3 regions of the Streptomyces sp. NPDC056948 genome follow, and region 1 is predicted to be linked to each of the others. Evidence: riboswitches for the same ligand, from Rfam matches in the RefSeq annotation. Region 1 holds a riboswitch; each other region holds the start of a gene.
What was found. A riboswitch is a leader RNA that binds a small molecule or an ion and turns the genes downstream of it on or off. The one in region 1 is predicted to bind cobalamin.
Positions count from the first base shown of each region.

Region 2: another riboswitch for cobalamin. It lies ahead of ACFTZL_RS22650 (ABC transporter substrate-binding protein); the one in region 1 lies ahead of metE (5-methyltetrahydropteroyltriglutamate--homocysteine S-methyltransferase).
Region 3: another riboswitch for cobalamin. It lies ahead of ACFTZL_RS19115 (cobalamin biosynthesis protein); the one in region 1 lies ahead of metE (5-methyltetrahydropteroyltriglutamate--homocysteine S-methyltransferase).

Region 1 covers NZ_JBHUQX010000018.1:17,875-20,128, forward strand. The annotation lists gene metE (5-methyltetrahydropteroyltriglutamate--homocysteine S-methyltransferase) at 1-1,183, opposite strand, end outside; cobalamin riboswitch at 1,351-1,574, opposite strand; gene ACFTZL_RS04170 (energy-coupling factor ABC transporter ATP-binding protein) at 1,602-2,254, opposite strand, start outside.
Region 2 covers NZ_JBHUQX010000174.1:3,621-5,874, reverse strand. The annotation lists gene ACFTZL_RS22660 (4-hydroxybenzoate 3-monooxygenase) at 1-137, opposite strand, end outside; gene ACFTZL_RS22655 (CoA-binding protein) at 146-559, opposite strand; cobalamin riboswitch at 641-831, shown strand; gene ACFTZL_RS22650 (ABC transporter substrate-binding protein) at 958-1,917, shown strand; gene ACFTZL_RS22645 (FecCD family ABC transporter permease) at 1,953-2,254, shown strand, end outside.
Region 3 covers NZ_JBHUQX010000135.1:12,079-14,332, forward strand. The annotation lists gene ACFTZL_RS19115 (cobalamin biosynthesis protein) at 1-906, opposite strand, end outside; cobalamin riboswitch at 1,005-1,148, opposite strand; gene ACFTZL_RS19120 (trypsin-like peptidase domain-containing protein) at 1,341-2,254, shown strand, end outside.

The sequences.
Region 1 (2,254 bases):
AGGACAGGTCCGCCCGGTTCGCGGCGAGTTGCGCGCCGATCGTGTCCGTGCCCTGCGCGAGACCGCGCGCGAGGGTGACGATCTCGGCGGTCTTCTGCTGAGCGAAGGCGAGCCAGCGCAGGACCTGCGGCTCGATGTCCCGCTCCGCCCCCGTGTCCAGCGGCACGTGCAGAAGGGAGCAGGAGGCCGAGACGTCGACCCGGTCGGCCAGGCCGAGGAGCGTGCCGAGCCGGGAGAGCGAGGCCGGCAGGTCGTTGATCCAGATGTTGCGGCCGTCTACGACACCGGCGACCAGTCGCTTGCCCGGCAGACCGCCCACCGCGGCCAGCTCGTCCAGGTTGGCCGCCGCCGACTCCGTGAAGTCCACCGCGAGTCCCTCGACCGGTGCCTTCGCCAGCACCGGCAGGGCGTTCCCGAGCCGGTCGAAGTACGAGGCGACCAGCAGCTTCGAGCGGTCGGTGAGGGCCCCGAGGTCGCGATAGGCACGCTCGGCGGCGTTCAGTTCGGCCGGGGTCCGGTCCTGGACCAGGGCCGGTTCGTCCACCTGGACCCACTCGGCGCCCGCCGCGCGCAGGTCGGCTAGGACCTCGGCGTACACGGGCAGCAGCCGGTCCAGGAGCGTGAGCGGCTCGAAGTCGGCGGGCACACCCGGGGCGGGCTTGGCGAGGAGCAGATAGGTGACGGGGCCGACGAGGACGGGACGCGCGGTGTGGCCGAGCGCCAGCGCTTCGCGCAGCTCGGCGACCTGCTGGGACGAGTCGGCGGTGAACACCGTGTCCGGACCCAGCTCGGGCACCAGGTAGTGGTAGTTCGTGTCGAACCACTTGGTCATCTCCAGCGGCGCCACGTCCTGTGTGCCACGCGCCATGGCGAAGTAGCCGTCCAGGGCGTCCACCTCGAGGGCGTCCCGGTGGCGGCCGGGGGTCGCGCCGACCATGACGGTGGTGTCCAGGACGTGGTCGTAGAACGAGAAGTCGCCCGTCGGGACCTCGTCGATGCCGGCGTCGGCGAGCTGCCGCCAGTTCGAGGCGCGCAGGCCGGCGGCGGTGGCCCGGAGGGCGTCGGCGGTGACGCGGCCCTTCCAATAGCCCTCGATCGCCTTCTTCAGTTCCCGGTTCTGTCCCTGGCGGGGGTAGCCGTACACGGTGGCCCGTGCTGCCGCGGCTGCGGGCTTGGTGGTCACGGAGATCTCCTTCGCGAGACGAATCCCTGAGATCCCGGCGACGGGACGAGAGCGCGAAGGGCGACGGACCGGACGGAAGCGACCTCGCGCAGCAGCAACAGCACGGTCGTCCGCCTGGTATGTACGCCGACCCGCCCTCGAGGTCACCGGGAGTCCGCGCACGAGTCGTCCGCGCGCGGGCAGATGGCAGGTCTTCGGACTCGCGGGCACGTCCTCACCATGTGAGAACACCTACTGGCCGTCGCTTCCCAGGCCCTGTTCGTGGGCCCAGTGCGTATGACGGCGGTCGTTCCCGCTCACCGCTGCGGGGCAGTCCCGGATTCCCACCGGGTTCCCTCTTGCGACGCGTCCCGCCTGGCTGACGGGGCGAACCAGCTGCACCGCCAGCCTATACACGGGGAGGCCGCGGAAGCGACCCTCAGCCGCCGCTCCCCAGACGCTCCGCCGTGAGGGCGGCCAGTTCGTCCGGGGTGCGCGGGCCGGGCGCCGACTCCGTCAACAGCCCCTGGGCACGCAGCAGTTCGGCGGCGGCCGCACCCCACGGCAACCGCAGTCCCGCCTGCCGGAGGAGATCGGTTCGGGCCAGTGCCGTGGGCGCGGGAGCGACGTGCACACCGTCCGGGGTGAGGAGCGCCGCGTCGTCGGCCCAGCGCAGGGCGAGATCGACGTCGTGGGTGGCCATCACCACCGTGGTGCCGCTCGCACGCAGCCCGTCCAATGTGGTGAGGAGCCGTTCCTGGCCGTCGGGGTCGAGTCCGGCCGTCGGCTCGTCGAGGACGAGGACACGGGGCCGCATGGCGACCGCGCCCGCGATGGCGGTCCGCTTGCGCTGCCCGTAGGAGAGCAGATGGGTGGGCCGGTCGGCCAGGCCGGTGATGTCCAGGGCGGCCAGCGCCTCCGCCACCCGCGCCCGCACCTCCGTATCGGACAGTCCGAGGTTCAGCGGCCCGAACGACACGTCCTGCTCGACCGACGCCGCGAAAAGCTGGTCGTCGGGGTCCTGCACCACGAGCTGGACGGTCGTCCGCAGCCGGGTCAGGCCCTTGCGGTCGTACGTCACCGGCTGCCCGG
Region 2 (2,254 bases), on a different contig from region 1:
GTCTCCAGCACCAGGCAGTCCACGGAGGCGGCCCGCAGGATGTTGCCGATGGTCAGCCCGGCGGGACCGGCACCCACCACGACGACCGGGAAGTGTTGCGGGGCATCGGAGTTCGAAGGGGAGGAGGCGTGGGTCATGCGCCCAATTATGAAGCCCCGAGCCGGGGGATCTCGATCGCCGGACAGCGGTCCATCACCATCTCCAGGCCCGCGGTCCGGGTGCGGTCGTACGCCGCCGCGTCGATGACGCCGAGCTGGAACCACACCGCCCCGGCGCCCTTCGCGACCGCCTCGTCCGCGACCGCTCCGGCGAGGTCGCTGTTCACGAACACGTCCACGACGTCCACGTCGAAGGGGATGTCCGCCAGACTGGCGTACCCCTGCTCGCCGTGCACGGTCTCCGCCTTGGGGTGCACGGGCACGACGCGCTTGCCGTACCGCTGGAGCACCGCGGCGACGCCGTACGCCGCGCGCTGCCGGTTCGACGACAGGCCCACCACGGCCCAGGTGTCGCCGAGCTCGGTGAGGATCCTGCGGACCGTTGCGTCGTCGCCGTACACCGGCGGCCTCCTCGGGAGTCGTGGAAGAGCTGCTGTCCGGGCAACGACGCAGGGCGCGCGGTGATTCCCCGATGCCCTCCGTGATAGCTTGCCGAGGCCAGTCGAACCCATGTACGTGGGTCAGGGAATCCGGTGCGAATCCGGAACTGACGCGCAGCGGTGAGGGGGACGGGCGGGGCCGCGGCCACTGAACGGCTCGTATGCCGTACGGGAAGGCGCCCCGCACCGGATGAACCCGAGTCCGAAGACCTGCTGGCGGCCCCCGCGGCCGGCCGGCGGCGGGGGAGCACCGTACGACCGGGCTCCGCGATCGGGCCCTCGACGTCTGAGGACTGGTTTCCTTGCCCCTCGCCCGACCCGCCCGTGCCGCCGTCCTGCTCGCGGCCGGCTCCCTGCTCATGACCGGCTGCGGGGGCTCGAAGGCCCCCACGGCCGACGCGGCCGCCACCCTCGACAACTGCGGCCGGAAGGTCCGGGTCGACAAGGCGCCCCGGCACGCCGTCTCCCTCAACCAGGGCACCACCGAGATCCTGCTCTCCCTCGGTCTCGCCGACCGGATGGCCGGCACGGCGACCTGGACCGACCCCGTGATGAAGGGGCTGGAGAAGGCCAACGCGAAGGTGCCGCGCATCGCCGAGAACAACCCCTCCTTCGAGCGGGTCCTGGACTCCGAGCCCGATTTCGTCGCCGCGTCCTTCGTCTCCACCCTCGGCAAGGGCGGCGTCGCCACCCGCGACCAGTTCGAGAAGCTCGGCGTGCCCACCTACGTCTCCCCGTCCGACTGCGCCGGCAAGGACAACTCGGGCGGCGGCGACGGCAAGCGCGACAAGGCGCTGGGCATCGACGCCGTCTACGGCGAGGTGCGGGACCTCGCGACCGTGTTCGGAGTGAAGGACCGCGGCGACGAGCTCGTGGCCTCCCTCCAGCAGCGGATGAAGAAGGCCACGCGGGGCATCGACGCCTCGGACGTCTCCCTGCTGTACTGGTTCGCCAACTCCGAGTCGCCCTACATGGCCGGCTGCTGCGGAGCGCCCGGCATCATGACCCGAGCCCTCGGCGCGAAGAACGTCTTCGACGACACCCACGAGGAGTGGCCGCAGGTCAACTGGGAGACGGTCGCCGACCGCAACCCGGACGTCCTCGTCATCGGCGACCTGACCCGCGACTCGGAGACCGCCGAGTCGGCGAAGCGGAAGATAGCCTTCCTGGAGTCCGATCCGGTCACCAAGAACATGGACGCCGTCAAGCACAAGCGGTACGTGCTGCTCAGCGGGCAGGCCATGAACCCGACCATCCGCACGGTCGCGGGCGTGGAGAAGGTCGCGGCCGGACTGCGTGAGTTCGGGCTCGTGAAGTGACCGTCCGCGGGCCGGCGCTCGGTGTCGCGGGCGCCATGCTGCTGGTGGTCTCCGTGGCCCTGGCGATCACCATCGGACCGGCCGACATCCGGGTCGGGGACGTGTGGTCCGTCGTCGCGTCCCACCTGGGGATCGGCAGCTCCGACCTGACACCGATCCGGGACGGGATCGTCTGGCAGCTACGGCTGCCGCGCACCCTGCTCGCGGCCGTGTGCGGGGCGGGACTCGCCGTGTGCGGGGCGGTGATGCAGTCGCTGCTGCGCAACCCGCTCGCCGATCCGTTCGTGCTCGGGGTGTCCTCGGGCGCCTCCACCGGCGCGGTCGTCATCGTCGTGCT
Region 3 (2,254 bases), on a different contig from region 1:
GACACAGACGCCGAGCGCGAGCCAGCCGACACGCCTGGACAGCCGCACGGCCCGTTCGATGTCCCGGGTACCGACGGCGCGCCCCGCGCCGTTGAGCACGGGCCGGTGCTCCACGCGCCCGCCGTAGGACAGGGTCCCGCCGAGCCGCACCCCGAGCGCCCCCGCGAACGAGGCCTCCACAGGCCCGGCGTTGGGACTCGGATGCTTGGCGGCATCGGCACGCCAGGCCCCCACGGCTCCCCGCGGATCGCCCCCGGCCACGGCCGCGAGCACGGCGGTCAGCCGGGCCCCCGGCCACCCCATGACATCGTCCAGCCGCGCGGAGGCCCACCCGTAGCGCCGGTACCGGGCCGACTTGTGCCCGACCATGGCGTCGAGGGTGTTGACGGCCCGGAACCCGAGAAGCCCCGGCACGCCACCCATGGCCCCCCACACGAGCGCTCCCACGACCGCGTCGGAGGTGTTCTCCGCGACGGACTCGACGACGGCCCGGGCGATCCCGTCGGCGTCCAGGGCCTGCGGATCCCGTCCGCACAGATGCGGCAGCCGCGCACGGGCCGCTTCGACGTCCCCGGCCTCCAGGGCCCGCCCGACGGCCTGCGCCTCCCGGGCGAGCGAAGTCCCCCCGACGACGGCCCAGGTGGCGACACCGGCCAGTCCGATCGACGCGGGGGCGGACGTACGCACGGCACGCGCGGCGACGGCTCCCAGCGCGACGGCCCCGCCCGCACACACCACGGTGTGCAGCGCGCCCCACCCCCGGTGGTCCCGCCACAACACCCGCTCCACAGCACCCGCGGCCCGCCCGAACGCGGCGACCGGATGCCCTCGGCGAGGATCGCCCAGCAGCAGATCACCGATCAGACCGACGGCGGCACCGTACGCGTGGACGCGACCGGCACCCATGGGCTCAGCCGGCCACGGGGGCGGACAACGGTGGAGTACTGACCCTCGATCGGCAGCCGAACATGGCGATATGTCCTCACTCAGGGTGTCCACGCCCTGGTTCGACGAGACCGGCGGTGAGAGTTCCTGGCTCCCGGTGATTGCTACCCCGGTGACAGTGGCGGGACCGCGCCGGACTTCCACCGGCTTCCTCTCCTACCGCCGTATTGGCCCCGGCAGTCCACCACGGCCGCGAACAGCCGTCAACTTGCCGTTGACCTGCGAGGGGAGAGTGTGGACAAGCCCACACCGCTAGCACGACGCTCCGCTCCCGGGGACCGGCTCGGGGCGAATTCCCCTGTGCGGGGCACGTTCCGCCGACCCGCTTGCACGGGCCTGGCGCAAACCCTCCAATACTGCGCACGGGGGTGCACACAAGCGGAGAGGACGGGCCTGTGCAGAACGACCGGTTCCCTGAGGGGCTCGGCTCCGCGGTGGCCCGGGTCCGGTCCGCCGACGGCACTCCCGTCGGCTCCGGATTCCTGCTCGCCCCCGGCACGGTGGTCACCTGCGCCCACGTGGTCGCACAGGCCCTGCGCACCGACGCACGGGCCGAATCCCCACCGACGGGCCCGGTGACGGTCGAGTTCCCGCTCCAGCGGGGCAGCGTCGCCTACGAGGCGTCGGTGTCGGCCTGGCGACCGGTGGCCGCGGACGGCACGGGCGACATCGCACTGCTGCGGCTGCCCGAAGACACCCCCGGCACCCCCACCACGCCGGTCCCGCTGGCAGGGGCCGGCGATGTCTGGGACCACCGCTTCCGGATCCTGGCCTTCCCCGCCACGGCCGAACACGGCGCCTGGATCGGCGGGCGGCTGCTCGGCGCCGTCGGCCAGGGCTGGATCTCCATGGAGGCCGAGGGCACCGCACACCACATCTCCCCGGGGTGCAGCGGAGCCCCCGTCTGGGACGAGCAACTCGCGGCCGTGGTCGGCATGACGGTCGCGACCGACCGCGGCCGCACGGCAGGCACCTCTTACCTCATCCCCGCGGCCGCCCTGCTCGACCTCCAACCGGACCTGCGCCGCTGCCCGTACCGAGGACTCGACGCCTTCCGCGAGGAGGACGCCGCACACTTCTTCGGCCGCGAGAAGGAGACACAACGCCTCCTCGACGCGGTGGACCGGCACCTCGTCGTACCGGTGGTCGGCCCGTCCGGCAGCGGCAAGACCTCACTCGTCCGCGCCGGGGCACTACCGCACCTGCGCGCCGACGGCCATACGGTCTCGGAGATCCGCCCGCTGCCTGGGACGCGTGCTTCGCTCACCCTGTGCCGGGCACTGGCTTCCGTCTTCGAACCGGGTGCCGG